Linked DNA regions of Mucilaginibacter gracilis. Each later gene encodes a partner of the first gene's protein in a complex. Links are inferred from orthologs where the notes say so. Each region holds a gene or a part of one and is shown on either strand. Other genes may lie near its edges. The genes, in order: groL and metK.

Region 1 (11,828 bases):
TAACGTTGTAACTAACTCCAAGGCAAAAAACGCAACCTATATAATTATTAACAACGTCGTTGTTTTAAACGAATATGATTACGATAAATTAACCCAATACATTAAAAAGGGTAACGATGTATTTATTGCCGCCGAAATTTTTGGTACCTATCTCAATAAAAAGCTAAAAATTTCAACATCTGCTGAACCACAAACCGCCGACCCCATCAGGATAGGCTTTGTTAGTAGATACCTTAATACCTACAAATATGCAGTTGACAAGGGCTGTACCGATAGGTATTTTAGTAAGTTTGATACCGCCCAGGCCGTAGTTATTGGCAAAAACGAAAACGAACATAGTAATTATTTAAAGTTTAGCATGGGTAAGGGTAACCTTTATTTAAACTCAAACCCGTTAATGTTTAGCAATTACAGTATACTGCAAGATCAGGGAGCTGCTTATGTGCCCATTGCCTTGTCGTATCTTAAAAACAATGGGAGCCTACTTTGGGATGAATACTATTCGCGCGGACGCGATGGCGAATCTGATTCATCGCTGCGGGTTTTTATACGTAATAGTAGTTTGCGTGCTGCATTGTATATTGCCCTCTTCAGCCTGCTATTCTTCGTAATATACGAGGCCAAGCGGCGGCAGCGCATTATTCCGGTTATTGAGCCGTTGCGAAACTCAACGTTGGAGTTTGTGAACGTGGTTGGGCAAGTTTATTATGAGCAACGGAATAACAGTAACATCGCCACAAAAAAAGTAACTTATTTTTTAGAGCACCTGCGCAGTAAATATGGCTTAAAAACCAATGTGCTGAATGAAGAGTTTTTAACGCTCCTGGCACAAAAAAGCGGCGTCGACACGGCATTACTGCACGAACTTTTACGCCAGATAACATTTGTGCGCAGCAATGCACCGGTAAACGACAGCGAGCTTATAGCACTTAATAAAAACATAGAACAATTTTACAGTCAATCCAGGTAATAAATATGGAACAGGAATTTTTTGAACAACGTACAGATTTGAGCCGCCTTAGCGACGCTGTAACCCAAATTAAAGCCAGCCTTGGCCAGGTAATTGTTGGCCAGCAGGACAGCATCGACCTGCTGATTGCCGGCATTTTGGCCGACGGCCATATTTTAATTGAGGGTGTACCCGGTATAGCCAAAACACTAACGGCCAAGCTAATAGCTAAAAGTATTGATGCACAGTTTTCGCGCATTCAGTTCACGCCCGATTTGATGCCGTCGGATGTGCTGGGTACCTCTGTATTTAACCCAAAAACTATCGATTTTGAGTTTAAACGCGGGCCCATATTTGGTAACATTATTTTAATTGATGAGATAAACCGCGCCCCGGCAAAAACACAGTCGGCCTTGTTTGAGGTAATGGAAGAGCGTCAGGTTACTATTGACGGCCACAGCTATAAAATGGAAGAACCCTTCATTGTACTGGCCACGCAAAACCCTGTTGAGCAGGAAGGTACCTATCGCCTTCCCGAGGCCCAGCTCGATCGCTTTTTATTTAAGATTGAGGTTAAATACCCGTCCTTAGCCGAAGAAATTACCATCCTCACCCAACAGCACCAACAAAAAACAATCGACCAACTGGCCCACATTAAACCTGTATTATCCGGGCAGGATATTATTAGTCTGCGCCAGCAAGTACGTTCCTTTTTTGTAGAACCTAAACTATTGGAGTTTGTAGCCAAAATAATTCACGAAACGCGCAGTAATAAATCGCTCTTTTTGGGTGGCTCGCCGCGTGCATCCTTAGCTATTGTAAACAGTGCCAAGGCATTGGCCGCCATGAAGGGCCGCGATTTTATAACCCCCGAAGACGTGATATGGGTAGCACCCGCCGTATTAAGGCACCGCATTATGCTTACGCCTGACAAAGAAATGGAAGGCGTTACGCCAGATGAGGTTGTTGCCCAAATTATCCAAAAAATAGAAATACCAAGATAAGTGAAGTCGCTTTTTAGCCTGTACTATAAAAATCTGTTTTTAACCACCCGCTTATTCATCGGCCTGGGTGGTGCTGCGGTATTATACCTTTTGTCGTTCTTTTTTACCTGGCTGGGGCAAATCCCGGCAATATTTTTCTTTACACTTATCGTTTTGTTAATAATCGATTTGTGGATGCTTTACGGCACAAGCAACGGTATTTTCGCCAAAAGGCATGCACCCGAACGATTGAGCAATGGCGACGATAACGAAATTGGTATTTACATAGAAAACTTTTACAACTTTAAGGTTAGCACAGGCATTATCGACGAGATTCCGCACCAGTTTCAAAAACGGGACGTACTTTTCCAAACTACTTTAACAAGCCATCAGCATAAATTGTTAAATTACGTATTGCGGCCCACCAAACGTGGCGAATACGAATTTGGTTATGTACGTGTGTACGTACAAGCGCCCTTGGGCCTCGTTAACCGCCGCTTTAACTTTGAGCAAGGCCAAACACTGGCCGTTTACCCATCATTTTTACAGATGCGTAAATACGAGCTAATGGCTATATCAAACCGCTTAAACGAATATGGCATAAAAAAAATACGCCGCCTGGGCAACAGCATGGAGTTTGAGCAAATAAAAAATTACGTTGCCGGCGATGATTTCCGAACCCTTAACTGGAAGGCATCGGCCAGGCGGGGCGAGTTAATGGTTAACAATTATACCGACGAAAAATCGCAGCACGTGTATTGCGTAATAGATAAATCGCGAACCATGAAAATGCCTTTTGAGGGTTTGAGTTTACTTGATTATGCTATTAATGCAAGCCTGGTACTATCAAGCGTAGCGTTAATAAAGCAGGATAAGGCAGGGTTAATTACCGCGTCAGACCAAAAAGGTGCCGTTATACCTGCCGACAGGCGGCCTACGCAGCTCAATAAAATAATGGAGGTTTTGTATAAAGAGAAAACGCGCTATATGGAAACCAATATGGAGTTGCTTTATACCACCATCCGCAACACGCTTAAACAACGGAGTTTGGTTGTTTTTTTCACCAATTTCGAAAGCATGTCGGCACTGCAAAGGCAGTTGCCATTTTTACAGCGCATTGCAAAGTTTCACCTATTAGTTTTAGTGTTTTTTGAAAACACCGAACTCAAAAAAATAAGCGAACAGCCAGCCTGTAACGTAGAAGGAATTTACATCAAAACCATAGCCGAAAAGTTTGCTTACGAGAAAAAGCTCATCGTTAAAGAGCTTGCCCGCCACGGCATACAATCCATATTAAGTGCACCGCAAAACTTAACCGTGAATACTATTAACCGTTATCTGGAATTAAAGGCGAGGCAGAAAATATAAACCATTACATTCCAGGCAACTTAATACTTGCGCTTTTAAGGTCTTTCAAAATATTTTCGTGCAGGGCAAACCGGGTGGAGCTAAACTGCTCGGTTTTTGTCCATACCTTAACGGCTACCCTCAGCCCATCAACCTCCAGGGCCGATATGCCGGTAATAGGTGCCGGATCGGGCAATACATTTGGTGTTTTAGCTATGGCAGCTAATATTATAACCTTAACCTGTTCAATTTCAACCACGTAACCAAGCTTCAGTTCAAAATCAATACGGCGTTTATTTTCGCGGGTAACGTTGGTAATAATTTCGTTAAAGAGCTTGCCGTTTGGTATAATAACAGCTTTGTTATCAGCAGTAAGAATTTCGGTGTAAAATATCTGGATAGATGTTACTACCCCATCAACGCCTTGCGCAATAATATTATCATCAATAGTAAAGGGTTTAAGCAACAGGATAAATACCCCTCCGGCAAAATTTTGCAACGTGCCCGATAATGCCAAACCTGCGGTTATACCCAGGGCTCCAATAACGGTATTAAAAATGGTTAACTGCACATCCGCAATTTCCATAGCTCCAACAAATAGCAAAATATGCATTGTTGTAATACTTAAACTTAGGAAAAATGGCCGTAACGACGAGTGGATTTGCCTGTGGCTCATGTGGCCGCGAAGCTTGAGCTTTACAAGTTTAATAAACCATAAACCAATAAAGTAAAATGCAGCAGCGAGGATGTATTTTGGGGCGTGTGTAATTGCCCAATCAGATACTTGGGTATAAAACTTGTGAAGGTTCATACCCTAAAGATATTACTATCTAAAGAAAGTTACAAATAATTGTGGCCCTTCTGTTATTGCCCAACCTATTATGCGGTTAGATACATATTTTGTTTTTTCACTTATCGCTTTCATACTTGCTAAATATCAAATGCTGTGCCTTAATTCCTAAATAACTCATTATATATCACAGAGTCCCAAAAATGAGATGCCGATTGCAAAAATGTTACATATAGCATCACATTTGCTTTTTTTGACGGTATGATTAGCCGAGGGTTTAATGCTGCATAAAAAAACCCTGTCCAGTAAACTGAACAGGGTTTGATATATTAAACTTTGCCCGTTAAGGGTAAAGCGGATTGATATTACATCATACCGCCCATACCGCCACCCATTGGTGGATGACCGCCACCTGCAGACTCATCAGCAGGCTCATCAGCCAATACACATTCGGTAGTTAACAACATAGCAGCAATTGAAGCAGCATTTTGTAAAGCTACACGGCCTACTTTAGTAGGATCAATTACTCCGGCCGAGATCAGGTTTTCGTACACATCAGTACGTGCGTTGTAACCGTAATCTGCAGTACCTTCTTTAACCTTTTGTACTACGATAGAACCTTCGATACCTGCGTTTTCGCAAATTTGACGTAATGGCTCTTCGATAGCACGACGGATGATTTGGATACCAGTGTTTTCATCTTCGTTAGCACCTTTTAAATCTTTTAACGATTCAACAGCGCGAATGAAAGCAACACCACCACCTGCAACAATACCTTCTTCAACCGCAGCGCGGGTTGCATGTAAAGCATCGTCAACACGGTCTTTCTTTTCTTTCATCTCAACTTCCGATGCAGCACCTACGTAAAGTACAGCAACACCGCCAGATAATTTGGCAAGGCGTTCTTGTAATTTTTCTTTATCGTAATCTGATGTTGTAGTTTCAATCTGTGCTTTGATTTGGTTAACGCGAGATTTGATCTCTTCTGTTCCGCCCGATCCATTGATAACTGTAGTGTTATCTTTATCAATAACTATTTTCTCGGCAGTACCTAAGTAAGTTAAATCGGCGTTTTCTAATTTGTAACCTCTTTCTTCCGAGATAACAGTACCACCGGTTAGGATAGCAATATCCTCTAACATTGCTTTTCTGCGATCGCCAAAACCTGGAGCCTTAACAGCAGCAACTTTTAACGAACCACGAATTTTATTAACTACCAAAGTAGCCAATGCTTCGCCATCTAAATCTTCGGCAATAATTAACAATGGTTTGCCAGTTTGTACTTGTTTTTCAAGGATAGGCAACAATTCCTTCATCGAAGAAATCTTTTTGTCGTAGATAAGGATGTATGGGTTTTCTAACTCAACTTCCATTTTATCTGCATTGGTAACAAAGTATGGCGATAGGTAACCACGGTCAAACTGCATACCTTCAACAGTTTTAACTTCGGTTTCGGTACCTTTAGCCTCTTCAACTGTAATTACACCGTCTTTACCAACCTTAGCCATAGCAGCCGCAATAAGCGAACCGATAACTTCGTCGTTATTAGCCGAGATAGATGCAACTTGTTTAATTTTGTTGTTGTCATCGCCAACAGCTTGCGATTGCTCTTGCAGGTTTTTAACAACAGCTTCAACAGCTTTGTCAATACCGCGTTTCAAATCCATAGGGTTTGCACCGGCGGCAACGTTTTTAATACCGGCAGTAACAATAGCCTGAGCTAAAACGGTTGCTGTAGTTGTACCATCACCAGCAATATCAGCAGTTTTTGATGCTACTTCTTTCACCATTTGGGCACCCATGTTTTCTAAAGAATCTTTCAATTCAATTTCTTTAGCAACAGTTACACCATCTTTAGTGATAATTGGCGAACCAAACTTTTTATCTATAATTACATTTCTGCCCTTAGGGCCTAATGTTACCTTAACTGCATTAGCTAAAATATCAACACCGCGTTTTAAGGCGTCGCGTGCTTCAACATTGTATTTAACGATTTTTGCCATCTTCTTTTTTAAATTTGAATGATTTGATTAACTGAATGATTGATTGTCTATTCAGTATGTAATTTGATTTTTTCTTTATTGAATCGTCAACTTCATCAATGATTTTTATTCAATCATTCAATCCATCAATCCTTCAATCATTAATTTACAATACCGCGTAAACGTCAGATTCGCGCATAATTAAATACTCCTTACCTTCGTAGCTTGTTTCGGTACCGGCGTATTTACCGTACAAAACTTTATCACCAACTTTAACAGTTGGAGCTATTAAAGTTCCGGAATCTGCGTGCCTGCCCGGCCCAACGGCTACTATAGTTCCAACTTGAGGTTTTTCTTTAGCAGTATCCGGAATAAAGATACCAGATGCAGTTTTTTCTTCAGCAGCAGCAGCTTCTACAACTACTCTATCTCCAAGAGGTTTAATGTTTAACGACATAGTTATTTGTTTTAATTTATTATAGTTGTTATAATGATTATAACAGCCAAGCAACACTAATTATGCCATGATATGTATATGGCACATATTGACGGAAGGTTTGTCAAAATTTCATTAAGTGTAAAATATAGTTAGCTCAGGGGTTAATACAGCCGTGTCATGATGTCATGCATAGCAAAAAAAAGGGCTTTAAGAATAACTCTTAAAGCCCTTTCAATTATAAAGCTAATTGCTTACTTGGTTTTTTTGTTCAAATCTGGCAAAGAAGCAGGTGCGCTGTTTACAGGCACACTTGGTTTCGAAGCCTTATCAATTTGCTCCTGGTTTACATTTTCAACCTTGCCTGCACCGGTTTTACCAACCACATTAATAGTTAACGATAATACAATTAATGCAACGGCCAGTATCCAGGTACCTTTTTCAAGGATGTCGCCGGTTTTTTGCACACCTAACAGTTGCGACGAACTGGAAAAGTTTGATGATAAGCCACCACCTTTAGGGTTTTGAATTAAAACAATAAGCCCCAAAAGCACACAAACAATAATGGCAACAATTACTAATAATAACATTTTATTTTATTTAATTTATCTTCTTTTCTAATATTTCAATCTGGGCAACAAAGTAAGTGCTTTTTTCCGGAAATCTCAACAATAATTTTTGGTAAGCTATAATTGCCTTACTATACAACATCTGATCGGCGTATATACCCGCGAGCGTTTCCGAAACGAGGATACTTTTATCTTCCGAACTTTGTTTTGCCTTGTTTTCGTTATCCAGTTTTTCGGTATTAGGCGGTTTTAACTGCGGATCTTTTTCTATAAACCTGTCTATTATTTCGCCACCCTTACGCTTGTTGCGCGTGTTAATATCCAGTTGCTCAACAGATGTAAGGCTAAAAATATTCTCGAAATACTGCTGTTGTAATTCGTCGGGTGCGGGTGCCCGTGGTTCCTGTTGCGGGGCTGGTTTAGGCGCATAAGGCTGGTGCGTATCGGCATGTTCTTTACGGGTTTTATTGAGCCACCACATAAAACTGTACGGTAACGAGTCGTCGTCGTACTTAGCCATCCGCGAATCATCTTCAGCAAACTGAGGTGTAAAATGGTTTGCATTACTTTCAACCATTGGCGCCGGCTCGGGTACAGGCACGGGTTCTGCTTGCATTGGTGCTTGCTGTTGTGGTGCTGTTGTACTCACCATTTCAAATTCAACCTCATCGTTAGCTAACGCCATTTTATCGCGAAAGCGACTGGCCGAAAACGTATATGTTTCTTCGGGTGCGGGTGGCTCGGCAACAGGGGTAGCGGGTTGCGGCTCGCTGGCAATAATTGGGCTATCACTTAATACGGCACCGTATTGGGCAAGCAATATGTCCTCCAAATTATTACTGGCATCTTCTCCTGCTTGGGCCTGCTCCTGCGGGGGGGCTGCATCGGGCATTGTAGTTTTTGGCTCGCGTATTATTTCGCCGTAAATATCTTCAATACCGGTTATCTCATCATAAACCTCATCATCAATTTCTGATGGCAAGGCGGTACCTACAACTGGTTGGTTGCCTATATTAGCGTAAACATAGGGCTCGGGTTGCGCAATAACTTCTTCTTGCTGTGGGGCATACGTTTGGTAAGCTGCCTCATCGGCCAATAATTCGGGTTGTAACGGCTGGTTTGGTACGGTGTTAAAGTATGCTTCTCTATCTTCGGTTTGCCCGTTGGTTGCGGCTGTATCGTTACCTTGGTGATACTGGCCGGGTTCCTCTAAAACTTCTTCCGATTCATGGAAATAGTTTACCGGCTCTGTTTCTTCCTCAAATTGTTTAGCAAAATCGTCAACATCACTTTGCGGTTCAGCTTTATAATCAAGTTCAGTAACCGGCGGGTTTTCTACTTCCTCAATAACGCCTGCCTGCGCATATTTTTTAACCAGCTTTTCGGGGTAGTTAATTAAATTATAAAGTATGGCCCTATCGGATGCATAAGCTGCAGCCGATTTAAGTTTTTGTTGAAAGCCTGCCTGATCTGTAACCTGAATGGCACGGGCAAGCATGGCGCGTAAAATGGCACTTTGCGGATACAGCTCAACCAGCGCCTTTAAGTGTGGGGCATGGATACTGCCAACTTCGGCCGGATTAGCTACAATATCCGAAAAAAACTCTTTATAATTTGTATTTAAAACTTCCACGTTGCTTAAACTACGAATTTACGCCCAATTTGCAAAGGCTCGGTTAAAAATATCTTCCGTCAACTGTTTATTAAGGGCTTGTATCAAAGTTTGCTCCTGTGATGATATATCCCCCGCAAAATCTTTAAATCGGGTGAATGATTCTTCAAAATTATATTTTTTATTGGCAATATTGGTGTATTTGGCCTTTATGGTAATAGTAAGGCGTGTAAGCCCGGCAACGGGTGCCCTGTTATCACTGGTAGCCTGTACCGATGCCGGTGCTATGGTATAACCAGTTATCTGGCCTTCCAAAGTGGCATCAGCCTCGCCCCTAACCAAGCTAAGGCTCGTTTGCGAACGGATACGGTCTTTTAATGCTTCGGTAAATGTTTGGCTCAGATTATTAACCACATAAGGGGCCGTATTCTCAAAAAACGATACATTAATGGTTTTTAACTCCGGGGGTATTGATGCCCCATTCAAGCTTAACTTGTAGGTACAGGCTTGACTTAAGAGCAGTAACGGAAAAATTAACAGCAATATCTTTTTCTTCATCTGTTACAAATTTAATTCTTTGATCTTACGGTACAATGTTCTTTCGGATATTCCCAATTCCTGCGCCGCAAGTTTACGTTTACCACGATGCTTTTTTAATGCCTTACGAATCAAATCAGATTCCTTTTCTATCAGCGACAACGATTCTTCAACTTCTTCGGCATCGTGCGTAATGTTATAATTATCGTTGCCGTTATTATTGCTACTGCCAGTGTTATTATTGTTATGAACGGGTTGTTGCAAAGTAAATTGCGACTCGGCCTTATTTGGTAAATCAATATCGCGGTAAAGTTGATTAATTACCTGCGCATTGCCTGCATAATTGGCCGCTACACCGCCTTGTTCTATAATATCGGCAACCAGTTTTTTTAGCTCAACCATGTCGCGTTTCATATCAAAAAGCACTTTATAGAGGATGTCCCTTTCGGAGAAATCTTCTTTCGGCTGGTTTTCAATACGCATGGGCAGGTTGCGGTTGCCCATTTCGTGCGGTATATAGGTAAGCAGGGTTTGCGCGGTAATGGTGCGGTCGCGCTCAAGCACGGCCAGTTGCTCGGCTATATTTTTTAACTGCCTTACGTTGCCCGGCCACGAGTAGTTAATTAATACCTGCTGCGCAGCATCATCCAGTTGTATAGGCGGCGAGCGGTATTTGGCAGTAAAATCCGAAGTGAATTTACGGAAGATGAGGTAAATATCTTCTTTCCTGTCTCGTAAAGGCGGTATGCGTAGTGGTACGGTATTTAAGCGGTAATATAAATCTTCTCTAAATTTGCCTGCTTTTACGGCTTCGTAAACATCAACATTGGTTGCTGCTATTACCCGCACATTGGTTTTTTCTACTTTAGACGAACCTACCTTAATGTACTGGCCCGACTCCAGCACGCGTAGCAAACGTGCCTGTGTACCCAGCGGCATTTCGCCAATTTCATCTAAAAATATGGTGCCGCCGTTTACGGTTTCAAAGTATCCTTTACGCTCACCAACGGCACCGGTATAGGCTCCCTTTTCATGACCAAAAAGTTCGGAATCAATGGTGCCTTCGGGTATGGCCCCGCAGTTAACGGCTATAAAAGGCCCATGCTTACGCGGACTCATTTGGTGAATGATGTGCGAAAAAACTTCTTTACCACTACCGCTTTCACCGGTTATCAGTACCGAAATATCGGTAGGCGCAACCTGGTTAGCTATATTAATGGCCCGGTTTAACAACGGCGAACTACCGATGATACCAAAGCGTTGTTTAATTTCTTGTACTTCCATTGTTTTAAATAGACTCAAGAATCAAGATGCAAGAATTAAGACTTACCGTCATTACCAAGAATATATTCCCTGAAAGCAAATATCATTCTTTGGACTTCTGCAACCAATTCTAAACACTGGTTCAATTTTTTCTTTATCGCCATACGTGCGCCTTTCACAAATCAACAACTGGGTTTCAGCTTCATATGAAGATGATAATGCCGTTGATAAAAATTCCGCAAAATGTACGTTTGTTCTTTTTCCGGAACCTTCAGCAATATTTGAAGGTACCGAGCACGAACACCTATTTATTTGATCTATAAGATTATATCTTTCTTCAGTAGGCAAGCCTTTACAATAATCATAAGTTAAATCAGTGAAGTCCATAGCCTTCTCCCATATTTTTAGGTTCTTGAAGTTATGCCTCTTCATCTTAATTCTTGGTTCTTGATTCTTGAGTCTTCTTACCTAATCAACTATATGTCCCATTAATGTTGCCGTAGTGCATCTTTCCGCAATTACGTTAACATATTGGCCCGGTTTAAACCTTTCGTCAACCGGGAAAATAACCATAGCGTTTTGATCGCTGCGGCCACAATAATCCTGGTTTGATTTTTTGGAGAAACCTTCAATAAGCACCTTTTGCACCTTGCCAAGCTGCGCTTGTAATCGAACAAGCGAATACTGTTGTTGTTTGGCCACAATTTCTTGCAGGCGCGTTTTTTTAACATCCTCGGGTATGTCGTCGGCAAAACGTTTGGCGGCTAATGTACCGGGGCGCTCGGAGTACATAAACATGTAGGCAAAATCGTACTTTACGTAATCCATCATACTTACCGTGTCCTGGTGCTCTTCCTCGGTTTCGGTGCAGAAACCTGTAATTACATCGGTTGATATTGCGCATTCCGGAATAATGCGGCGGATAGCGTCTATCCGGTCAATATACCACTCACGGGTGTACGTGCGGTTCATAATGTCCAACACGCGGCTATTGCCCGATTGTACCGGCAAATGGATATAGTTACAAATATTATCGTATTTGGCTATGGTGTAAAGCACCTCGTCGGTAATATCCTTAGGGTGCGACGTTGAAAAGCGAACACGCAAATCGGGATTAATGAGAGCAACCATTTCAAGCAATCCGGCAAAGTTAACCGTAGCCTCACCTAAATCCTCTCCAAAGGAGAGGACTTTTTGATTATCCTCTTCGGCTCCCTCTCCTTTAGAGAGGGCGGGGTGAGGCTTTGTCCATTTGTACGAATCCACATTTTGCCCAAGCAACGTTACCTCGCGGTAGCCCTGGTTAAATAAATCGGTACACTCGGCAACTATTGATACGGCATCGCGGCTGCGTTCGCGG
Region 2 (11,856 bases), 4.9 Mb from region 1 along the record:
TAATTGATAAAAATAAATTTTCTAGATCTTTTTGCACTTTGCCAATGGCATATACTACGTGGCCATTTTGGTTAAGTAAAGCGTTTATGCGTCCAGTTTCTTCCTTTGATGTATAGGGGACAAAAATGTTACCCTCCTGAACGTCGTTAATAGTAAAGCCACTGCGGGTTAGCAAATTGGCCGCATCGGCACTATCGCTTAACTCAATATGCACAAGGGGCTTGCTTAAACCCTGCAAGTCCTCAATAGTACCCTGAAAAACAAGCTGGCCGTGGTTTATAATACCAACGTGGGTTGCCATACGTTCAATTTCGGCCAGTAAATGGCTCGATACAAAAACGGTTTTGCCTTGCTCTTGCACCAGGCGCATCAGCAATTGCCGTATTTCTATAATGCCGTTAGGGTCGAGGCCGTTGGTGGGTTCGTCTAAAATAATAAGTTTGGGGTCCGATAACAGGGCCAGGGCTATACCCAGGCGTTGTTTCATGCCCAATGAGTATTGCCCCGCTTTTTTATTTGCTGCTTGTTTTAAGCGTACAAGCTCGAGCATCTCGTCAACCCGGGCGGCGGGTACCTGCAATAGCAAGGCACGGTTGCGAAGGTTTTCTCTTCCCGAAAGGTGACTATAAATAGCAGGCTGCTCAATTAACGAGCCTATTTGCGATAGTATTTCTATCCGGTGAGTGAGTATGTCTTTGTCAAATAGTTTAATAGTGCCATTATCAGCATGCAGCAAATTAAGCAGTAGCTTAATGGTTGTTGTTTTACCGGCGCCATTTGGCCCCAAAAAACCATAAATGCTGCCTTCGGGCACTTGCAACGATACAGATTTTACAACCTGCTGGCTACCAAAGTGGAACGAAAGCTGGTCGGTATTAATTACCATTCTCTTTGTTTTGCTACGGAACATACCGCCTTAAACAAAGTTACACTTTTATTAAACAAAGAAGTGGCCTGTTTTCCGTTATATGCAACGTTTGCAGCTTTTTCAAGCTCCGATCCCTTTTTTTCTATCTGGTAGCTTACGCCCATAACCATTACAAATAGTATAGGTACAAGTAGTAACATAAATGGGTTTGTGTTGTTGATTAACTTTTTCATGGCAGATATTGTTTGATTGATTTGATGACACAAATGAATAGCAATAGTTTAACCTGCTAAAATCAATTAGACCAACAGCCAGTAATTATAGATGAACGGGTAAATACAGCCTAATTTAATTAATCGGCAATCAAATCCGGTTCATCGGTAAAAATGCGGCGTACATCTAAATACAGTTAGTATTATAGTTATTTATTTTACATTAGATGCGATGAAAGTGAGCGAGCGATAAATGAAAAAAGGATGGCAAATATTTTGGCACGTGTTTTTTTGGGTGTGTATGGTGTGCTTTTTTGGCTTAATTACGCACAACAATACCAAAATAAGTATCGAAGGCTTGTTGGTTATTTTTGTACTGTACGGGTTTATTAACATTGGGCTGTTTTATGTTAACTTTTTGTTATTTATACCGCTGTTTTTAAACCGTAAAAAGTATTTAAAGTACAACCTTACCCTATTTATTTTTATACTGCTAATTGGTTTTATTAAGTATGGCCTGGCGCTGTTTTTTAAGCAGTATGTGCTGGTGCGGGGTAATATGCATGGGGTAATTAGTTTTACTTCGTACTACATAAGTGCTTTTTTTACCAGTTTAATATTTGTGTTTTTAAGCACGGTACTTAAATTTACCTTAGACTGGTTTTTGAACGAGCGCATTCAGCGCGATCTGGAAAACCAGCGTTTGAGTGCCGAACTGGCTTTTCTTAAATCGCAAATTAACCCGCACTTTTTGTTTAACTCGCTTAACAGCATTTATTCGCTGGCTTATCAACGATCAGAAACTACGCCCGAAGCCATTTTAAAACTATCCGAAATTATGCGTTATATGCTTTACGAGTGTAACGATAACAAGGTTGATTTGGCTAAAGAACTGCAATACCTGCAAAACTATATCGATTTGCAAAAGATACGTTACGCTAACAAAGCTTTTGTTGATTTTGAGATAAACGGGCTTATCAGCCACCAGCGTATAGTACCACTATTGCTGATTTCGTTTATAGAAAACGCCTTTAAACATGGCGTTGCCAACGATCCCCAAAGCCCCATACGCATTGTTATGGATATTGAACCAGAGCATCTTTATTTTAAAATGGAAAATAAAAAGCATCAATTTAATAAAGATTGGGCAGGAGGTATTGGCCTTAACAACGTGAAACGCAGGCTCGATTTATTATACCCCGGCAAGTACCAAATGAAAATTGACGACGGTGCCGATACTTATACCAGCGAATTATCCTTAAATTTATAGCCATGATACGATGTTTGGTAGTTGACGATGAGCCTTTGGCCTTACATATATTGGAAGATTATATTAGCAAGGTGCCATTTTTAAGCCTTGTTAAATCAACAACAAACCCCATCGAGGCATTGTCATTTGTGCAAAACGGCCTGGTTGATTTGGTTTTTTTGGATGTGCAAATGCCCGAACTAACCGGTATACAGTTTTTAAAAATTGCCAACGGAAAGGCGAAAGTAATATTAACTACTGCCTATTCGCAATATGCGTTAGAAGGCTATGAACTTGATGTTGTTGATTACCTTTTAAAACCGATAGCTTTTGATCGGTTTTATAAGTCGGCACAAAAGGCGCAAGGTATTATTAGGCCCTCAACTGCCGTTGCAGCCCCCGCCCCCGAACCCGCGCAGCAGGATTTATTAAGCGACTTTATTTTTGTTAAAACAGAGCACAAAATACAAAAGGTTTATCTGCACGATATTCTTTTTATAGAAGGCCTTAAAGACTATATATCCATATTTACCCCAACAGAGCGCATTATAACCCTGCAGATTATGAAGAAGATGGAAGATGCTTTACCCGAAAAGCATTTCATCAGGGTTCACAAATCATACATAGTGGCGCTAAATAAGATAGATAGTATTGAACGCAGCCGCATTTGGATTAAGGATAAGGTAATACCTGTTGGCGATACCTATCGCGACCAGTTCTTCAAAATTATAGACGCCAAAAACATTTAGCTTATTTAGACTAATTACAAATAAAATTGCAAGAGGGCGGTATTTTTATTTCCTTTGCGGCTGTTTATAATTAGTCTAAATAAATAAAATGAAAAACTTCTATCACCAGCTCAAAACAGCAATATTTATTTTTTGTAGCTTATGCTGCCTGGTCGCCGCCGCCCAACCGGGTAATGGATCAATAAAAGGCACGGTTTTAACCAGCGACGGTAAACCCGCTGCTTATGTTACCGTAAAAATAAAGGAAGCTCACAAGCAAACCGCTACTACAGAAAAGGGAACGTATGCATTTAAAAACCTGCCTGTAGGTAATTACACAATTGTATTAAGCCATGTGGGCCATAGCCAACAGCAACAACAGGTAACTGTTAACGCGGGGCAGGTGGCCGAGCTTAACTTTACCCTGGCGCAAAGCGCAACCGAGTTGAGTGAAATAAATATTAATTCGGGTAAAACCATAAATACTACACCTACAGCATTAGGCAAGGCAGATATTAGCCCTATGGATTTACCACAAAGCTCGGGCGTGGTAACTAATAAAGTAATAGAAGACCAGCAAATTAACCGCCTTGGAGATGCAGTTAGAAATGTAAGCGGGGTTACACTTACCCAAACCCGCGGCGGCGTGGGCGAAACCTTTACCGCACGCGGCTACAGTATAGGCATAGGTGGTGGCTCGGGCAGTATATTTAAAGATGGCGTGCTCACCAATACCGCCGGTTTTCCCGAAGCAAGTACCCTGGAATCTATCGAAGTGTTAAAGGGGAGTTCGGCCTTATTGTATGGCAATGTTTCGGGCGGTGTGATTATCAACATGGTAACAAAAAAGCCAAAGTTTGAAAACGGCGGCGAAGTATCAATGCGCTATGGCAGTTACAATATGTACAAACCAGCGGTTGATGTTTATGGCCCGATAAGCAAAAACCTGGCATTTAGAGTAGTTAGTACTTACGAAAATGATGGCAGCTACCGCGATAATGTAAAAACCGAACGTTTTTATGTAAACCCATCGCTATTATACAAAGCTGGCGAAAAAACCACCATCATATTATCCGGCGATTATTTAAAATCTAACTTAACTCCCGATTGGGGCGTAGGCTCGCTTAATTTAGGCCAGGCTATAAATTCCACGGTTCCACGGTCGCAGTTTATCAATACCTCATGGGCATACAGCCACATGGACCAGTATTCGGGCACGTTAACGGTAAACCACCAATTGGCAGATGCCTGGCGTTTAAACTTTATTACCTCAAGCCAGGGAACTAAAATTGATTCGTATGGTTCTGGCTTGCCTAACAACGTGGCTGCCAATGGCGATTGGAACAGGGGGTTAGCACGTGCTAATACCACCGAAAATAATTACACTGCGCAGCTAAATTTAAACGGAACATTTAAAACAGGTGGTATAACTCACCAACTATTGGTTGGTACCGATTTTGCAAAAGTTACTAATTTAACTAATACCTATACTATACAAGGTTTGAGTACCATTAATGGCGCAGCAAATGTTTACGATGTAATAAATATAATTGATTTAAACAAATACACCGCTCGCACCGATATGCCTAATACTACCGATACTGCTTTAACTAAAGCACCATCATACCGTTTTGGATATTATATTCAAGACTTGATAAGCCTTACCGATAAATTTAAAATACTGGCCGGCTTGCGGTACTCGGTACAAAAAACCGTAGCCACATATGTAACAAGCTACGCCAGAGCTGTAGATTACAGGGGTTCGGCAGCAAATAAGGTTGATGGGGCCTTTTCGCCAAAAATAGCTTTGATATATGAGCCTGTTGCAACAACATCTATTTATGCAGGCTATACTAACAATTTTGTAATTAATACAGGCACTAATGTTGCAACCGGACAAGCCATGACTCCGTCTGTTGTTGACCAATATGAGGCTGGTATTAAAAACAAATTTTTTGATGATAAATTGTCGGCAAATATTAGCGTGTACAAAATAATTAATCAAAATCTTGCAGTTCAATCCCCATACACAACAGTTGACGGCCCTATTGAAAATACAAATACAGCCCTAAAAAAGTTTAGTGGCCAAACAACAAGCAACGGTGTAGAGATTGACATATCAGGCAACATATCTAAAAACCTGTATTTTATTACAGGTTATGCTTATAACCATGCCTTTTTTTCTAACACAACTGGTTTAAAGGGCTCAAACCTGGAGGGCGAACCAATCGTTATTAATCCTTCCAATACGGCAAATGGCTCAATATTTTATAAGTTTAGCGGCGGCCAACTAAAAGGCTTTAAATTAGGAGCCTCTGCATTTTATACCGGCTTTAGGTACGCGGGTTATAACAACACTGTTGGGCAAACACAAAAATATAACCGTTTGCTGCCAGTAGGCGGTTTTGCAACTCTTGATCTGTCTGCTGGTTATACCTATAAAAAACTATCGTTATTGGCAAGCGTAACCAACGTTACCAATACCATGAATTACTTAATACACGATAACTATAGCGTTACACCTATACCGCCAACACAGTTTTTAACAACTTTAGCCTATAAATTTTAGGCTTAAATATTTGAACAGGAGCCGGGGTTTTAACCCCGGTTTTTTTGTGCAGCAAGCAATACATAATATTCTTGTTAAATGGTCGTTTATTAAATGTTGGTTAAATAAATTTCGTTCGGGTGTTGTATATTTCTCTTTGATTTAAAGTTGGATAATCAAAAGCAACATTTGCCAACACGACACGTATAAAGCAATAGATATAACTAATTAATTTAAAACCAATTTAAGTATGATTAAATCTTTTTTATGGATTCCTTGTGCGTTTTTTGCGGTGTCGCTTACGCTGAACAGCCCTGTTTACACCCCCAATAGTTTTTCATTAAAAGATTCAACCGAAAACTCCAGTGTTTCATTAGCCAGCCGGTTATTTAACCACTATGTTGATAACATTTATCAAACCTGCGCTTTGCAAAATAGCGGTTTAGATGTTGCCGTACTTAAAAAAGCAATAACCGGATATTATAACCTTAAATTGGCCGATAAAATTACTTCTAACAGTTGTATTATAACCATAGTTGATTTGGCTAAATCAAGCTGCACAAAGCGCATGTGGATAATTGATCTGCAAAAGCAAAAATTGTTGTTAAATACCTGGGTTGCACACGGCCAAAACAGCGGAGCCGATGTAGCATCTCATTTTTCTAACAATGTTGATTCGTTTGAAAGCAGCATCGGTTTTTATGTAACCGATAAGGTTTATATGGGCAAACACGGCCGCTCATTAAAGCTAAACGGCATGGACGAAGGCTTTAACGACCGCGCAAACGAACGCGACATTGTTTTACACGCCGCGCCCTACGTTTGCGAAGCTTCTATTAAAGAGTTAGGCCGCCTTGGGCGCAGCCAGGGTTGCCCGGCTGTTTCTCCTCTGCTAGCCAACAAAATCATCGATACCATTAAAGGCAAAAACCTCTTATTTATAAACGGGAACGATGGTAGCTACAGCTCAAAATATTTAAACCCCGATATGGCTGTGCGAATAGCTTTTCAGGATAATGATAGTGCATCGTCGGCAAACGCAATGTTATAGCAACCTGTTATACGGGTGCCAAAAACTTTTGCAGGTGTGCATATAACACAATATCTAAACCGTAAATATCTTTCCTAAATTGTAGTGTTCCGCCGGCGTCAGCCCAGCAGGTAACATAGGTTATATAAACCGGTACTTTTTTATTGAGGTATAAACTGGTGGGTTTGCTATTATCTTCGCCCATTAGTTTAGCTATGGTATTATACTTTTCGCCGTCGCCAAAAAGGGCATGTGCAAAATCAAGCGGTTTTTCAAGCCGCACGCATCCGTGGCTAACGGCTCTCATTGGTTTTTTAAAGGCATCTTTGGCTGGAGTATCGTGCAGGTAAACACTGCTTTTGTTGTTAAATAAAAACTTTACTTTTCCCAGCGAGTTATCGGCGCCGGGCTGTTGTTTAAAAGAGTATTGGCTACGTTCTTTTTCCGAAATCGAGGCCCATTTAATTGTTTCGGGGTCGTTAACAATAGCACCGTTTTTATAAACGTTAATGTTTTTGTTTGATAAATAATAGCGGTCTTTAGCGGCTTCAACAATAATTTCTTTGTTTGCAATGCTTTGCGGAATGTTCCATATCGGGTTTACCTCGGCAACGTATATTAAGCTGTTTAGCTGCGGGGTTTCGCGCTGAAAAGGTCTGTCTATTTTATCACTGTCGTCATACTCAACCAGGTTATCGGTATGGTTACCATTGCGGCCCTGGCCAACACAAACCTTCATGTTGAGTGTTGATTTGCCGTTCTCCATCAAATCTAACTGAAAATCCGGAATGTTTACTATGGCGTATCGCGCCTCGGTTGGTTTGTTTTTCCAGCGCAAGCGTTCAAGGTTAACTAATAGGGTGCGCTGTGTTTCTTCTTTGGTTTGGCCAGGTACAACTACGTTACTAACCAGTGCTTTTTGTAAAGTAAGGTATTGCGGGTTTTTTGGCTGAATGCTATCTAAAAAAGTTTTTAAATTTTTTAATTCAAAAACGCGGCTCATGCTTAAACTATCTGGCCGTTTAGTTACCGTGTAATAATTAGCATAAATGCGCCTGGGGTTCATCACGCCAAATTGCAGCGCGTTGGAGTAATTGATAAGCGAATTAGCTATACTTAATTCCAGTTGAGCCATATCGGTATAAGCCTCATCGGTAGTTTTAATGGCTTTTTTATCGTAAAATTTAGCCAGCAACAACTTTATTTTTTCAGTTTGGAACATTTTAGGATCCAGGCCATGCTCGTTTGCCTTGCCCAGGTAATCAACTAAAAGCCTAAGGTTATCATTGCTTAAATTGCTGGTTAACAAAACCGGGTCATAATCGTGGCTATCATAATAAGCCTCAATTATTTTAGGGTTGCTAAGTTTGGTATTTGGGTCGGTTAGTGCTTTTTTTAATACTATAGCAAAGCCTTCGGGAGTAATATCTTTAAAAACCTTGTTTTGGGTTTTTGCAAAAAAGGCCTTTCCAATATCCGATCGAACCTTCTTTTTACAGCTTGCAAACGTTAATAATATAAAAAGGCCTGCCGTGGCCAGTACAGCAAAAACAATATTTTTAGATGATAGCATAATTTTTATACAGTAATTTTACGCCTGTATAGCAATCATTATACCAGTGGTTAATTTTAGGCCTGGCCCAGTGCTTTTTTTATGCTTGTTTCGGCCTCTAACACCAGTTGCTCGTAGGGTTTGTTTCCTGGCTCTATGGGTGGTAACACTTTTAGGGTAATATGTTCAAATGCACTTAAAGGGAAAAAGCCGTATTGCACCATGCGCCACGAATTATCAATTGCCAGGGGTACAAGCAGTGCATTGGGACATTTTTTAAGAATAGTGGCTACCCCGCCCACCTGAAAATTTTTGGCCCTGCCGTCTTTTGCCCGCGTTCCTTCCGGGAATATCACCGCCGACCAGTTGTTTTCTTTCATCCGTTCGGCCAGTTTTACAATTTCTATAATAGATTGTTTACCGTCTTTACGGTCGATATTAGCGCCGCCGCCTTTACGCAGGTTATAGGATATTGACGGTATACCCTTAGTTAATTCAATTTTTGAAATAAATTTTGCATGATGCTTACGCAGAAACCAAATAATTGGCGGAATATCATACATGCTTTGGTGGTTTGATAAAAATACGATGGGCCTATCAGTTGGCAGGGTTTGATTATTGGTGAACGTTACCCGGTTGCCCAATAAATAACAAGTGGCTACCAAAAAAAAGTTCATCAAATCAACCACAGCCTTATGGGCTTTATAACCACCTATATTATAAGCCAGCCATTGGGTAGGGTGAAATATCCCCAGCCAAAACCAAAAGAAGAGATAATATAAAGGTGTTAGTATGTATCCAAAAAACTTATGCATCGGCGCAAAATTAGTATTTACGGCGGATAAATTAAAGCAAGTTATTTTGCAGCAGCATTATCTTTATTTTAAGCACTGCGGCAACCGTCATCGAGTCGGTTATCTGGCCGTTGCATACCATTTGATATACCTGCTCAAAAGGTACTTTTTTAATAACAAGTTGCTCAGTTTCTTCGGGTTCGGCCTGGTGTTGGGTAAGGCCCTGTGCTAAATAAACAATGCTTAATTCGTCGCTCACGGAGTTTGATAGGTGCATGCGTTGCAACTCGGTCCATTTATTGGCCATTAGCCCCGTTTCTTCCAATAACTCGCGCTTGGCGGCATCCAAAGCGTGTTCGGCATGTGGGCCGCCGCCTTCGGGTATTTCCCAGCTGTATTGTTCTAAAGGGAAACGGTACTGCCCAACCAGATAAGTATTCAAGTCATCATCCAAGGGTACAACGCCAATAGCTAGGTTTTTAAAATGCACCTTACCATAAATACCCGGGTTGCCCGCTGGGTTAATAACCTGGTACTCGGTTAAATTTATCCAGGGGTTATCATATATAGCTTTTTCGGAAGTTATTTTCCAGGGATTGGTTTCGGTGTTATGCATGTTTATATTTTGCTGGGAAATTTAATTGCGTTTACAATTTGTTGCAAATAAAATACGCTTGTACAACAAAAAAGCCTCCGTTAAAGGAGGCCGATAGTATTTTAAATGCTAAATGCTGTTTTAACTTTATCAACATAATCCAGCTTTTCCCAGGTAAACAATTCAACCTCCATAGTTTTGGCTGTGCCATCGGGCAGGGTAAATGTTTTGTTTACTATTTGGTGCGGCCTGCCAAAGTGCCCGTAAGCAGCCGTTTCCGAATAAATGGGGTTGCGCAATTTAAGGCGGGTTTCAATAGCGTAAGGCGTCATGTTAAAAATGGTTTCAACCTTTCGGGCAATTTCGCCATCGGTAAGGTTAACCTTAGCTGTGCCGTATGTGTTTATGTAAATACCCATTGGCTGTGCAACACCAATAGCGTATGATACCTGTACCAGCACCTCGCTGCATACACCAGCGGCAACCAGGTTTTTAGCAATGTGGCGGGTTGCATATGCTGCCGATCTATCCACCTTAGATGGGTCTTTTCCCGAAAAGGCACCGCCACCATGTGCGCCTTTGCCACCATAGGTATCAACAATTATTTTACGGCCTGTTAAACCGGTATCGCCGTGCGGACCGCCAATAACAAATTTGCCGGTTGGGTTAATATGGTATTTAATATCGTCGTTAAAAAAGTGGCCGTATTTAGGGTACTTGCTTTTTACACGCGGAACTAAAATGTTAATAATGTCTTTACGTATTTGCTCAAGCATTACAGGCTCTTCGCCAAAATCATCATGCTGGGTCGAAACCACAATAGCGTCAATACGTACCGGTTGGTTGTTATCATCATACTCCAACGTTACCTGCGATTTTGCATCCGGCCTCAAATATTTTACCTCGCTGTTTTCGCGGCGAATTTCGGCAAGGGTAATTAAAATAGCGTGGGCAATATCCAGTGCCAGGGGCATATAATTATCGGTTTCAATGGTGGCATATCCAAACATCATACCCTGGTCGCCAGCTCCCTGCTCTTCTTTACTTTTACGGTCAACGCCCTGGTTAATATCCGGCGATTGCTCATGAATAGCCGATAGCACACCGCACGAACTTCCGTCAAACATATATTCGGCCTTGGTATAGCCTATTTTATTAATTACATCGCGCGCTATTTTTTGCACGTCGAGATAGGTTTTTGATTTAACCTCGCCAGCCAAAATAACCTGCCCTGTGGTAACTAACGTTTCGCAGGCAACTTTCGATTCCGGGTCAAATGCCAGAAAATTGTCAATTAATGCATCCGATATTTGGTCGGCAACCTTGTCCGGGTGTCCTTCCGATACCGATTCTGAAGTAAATAGATATGACATAAATTTTTCAAAAAAATTTTATAAACACGAAAAAACGGCTGCTGAATAGGATTGGAAGTAAAAAAAGAAGCGGGTTTAGCACTTTTTTACGTGGTTGCAATCCGGGTTCTGTTAACCAGAACGTTTTCAAATCAGTCCACTTTCGTTCGGCGAAGTTAAAACAATTTTATAAAAGTCGAAAATACAAGTACTTTTGATAGCCCAAAGCAATACAATATTTGAAAAAGAAAGCATTATTTATTATAAACCCGGTTTCGGGTAATAAAACGAAGGATAAGGTTCCGCACTTGATTAATGAACACCTGGACAGCGAGGTGTTTGACCACGAAATTATATTTAGTACAAAAGAAACGCCCATTTCGCAACTATCTAAAGATGCCGCTAAAGCTTTTGATATTATAGTTGCCGTTGGTGGCGATGGTACGGTTAATGAAACGGCGTCGGCTATTGCCGGTAGTAATACTGTATTAGGTATTTTGCCTTTTGGCTCGGGCAACGGGCTGGCAAGGTTTTTAAAGATACCGATGGACCCGGTAAGCGCCATAAAAACCCTCAACATTGGCCGCACAGAAACTATTGATGCGGGCAAAATAAACAACCAGTGGTTTTTTAATATGGCCGGAATGGGTTTTGATGCCCACATCAGCGAAGTTTTTTCGCATGGTAAAACACGTGGTTTCCGGGCTTACTTCAAGTCGTCGGTACAGGAAATATCTAATTATAAGGCGCAAAACTACCGTATAACTATTGATGGTAAAGATTACGACAGAGAAGCATTTATGTTAAGTTTTGCTAATTCGTCGCAATATGGTAACAATGCGCACGTGTCGCCTAAGGCATCACTGCACGACGGGCTGATAGATGTTTGCATTATTAAACCCTTCCCGGTGTATAGGTTGCCCGAAAT

The links.
Region 2: the proteins of groL (region 1) and metK are in contact, whole or in part, in a cryo-EM structure (PDB 8P4O), measured with the Escherichia coli proteins. The link is inferred for Mucilaginibacter gracilis from one-to-one orthologs.

The regions. Positions count from the first base shown.
Region 1 is NZ_RBKU01000001.1:6,441,490-6,453,317, forward strand. The notes cover bases 3,754-6,722. They hold groL (chaperonin GroEL), read right to left. Parts: upstream 6,073-6,722; coding sequence 4,435-6,072; downstream 3,754-4,434. Other genes in these bases: BDD43_RS28765 (mechanosensitive ion channel family protein), read right to left, coding at 3,754-4,090; groES (co-chaperone GroES), read right to left, coding at 6,218-6,508. Outside these bases: BDD43_RS28750 (DUF4350 domain-containing protein), read left to right, coding at 1-970; BDD43_RS28755 (AAA family ATPase), read left to right, coding at 976-1,953; BDD43_RS28760 (DUF58 domain-containing protein), read left to right, coding at 1,954-3,300; more of BDD43_RS28765, read right to left, coding at 3,305-3,753; preprotein translocase subunit SecG, read right to left, coding at 6,742-7,077; BDD43_RS28785 (hypothetical protein), read right to left, coding at 7,088-8,689; BDD43_RS28790 (LptE family protein), read right to left, coding at 8,708-9,226; BDD43_RS28795 (sigma-54 interaction domain-containing protein), read right to left, coding at 9,230-10,489; BDD43_RS28800 (four helix bundle protein), read right to left, coding at 10,541-10,900; BDD43_RS28805 (MiaB/RimO family radical SAM methylthiotransferase), read right to left, coding at 10,937-11,828.
Region 2 is NZ_RBKU01000001.1:1,565,272-1,577,127, forward strand. What follows is about bases 8,825-11,821. They hold metK (methionine adenosyltransferase), read right to left. Parts: upstream 10,950-11,821; coding sequence 9,699-10,949; downstream 8,825-9,698. Other genes in these bases: BDD43_RS06695 (lysophospholipid acyltransferase family protein), read right to left, coding at 8,825-9,002; BDD43_RS06700 (NUDIX domain-containing protein), read right to left, coding at 9,034-9,597; BDD43_RS06710 (diacylglycerol/lipid kinase family protein), read left to right, coding at 11,168-11,821. Outside these bases: BDD43_RS06660 (ABC transporter ATP-binding protein), read right to left, coding at 1-886; BDD43_RS06665 (hypothetical protein), read right to left, coding at 880-1,101; BDD43_RS06670 (sensor histidine kinase), read left to right, coding at 1,334-2,350; BDD43_RS06675 (LytR/AlgR family response regulator transcription factor), read left to right, coding at 2,353-3,078; BDD43_RS06680 (TonB-dependent receptor), read left to right, coding at 3,167-5,626; BDD43_RS06685 (murein L,D-transpeptidase catalytic domain family protein), read left to right, coding at 5,856-6,656; BDD43_RS06690 (L,D-transpeptidase scaffold domain-containing protein), read right to left, coding at 6,664-8,208; more of BDD43_RS06695, read right to left, coding at 8,265-8,824; more of BDD43_RS06710, read left to right, coding at 11,822-11,856. UniProt on the Escherichia coli protein: Catalyzes the formation of S-adenosylmethionine (AdoMet) from methionine and ATP.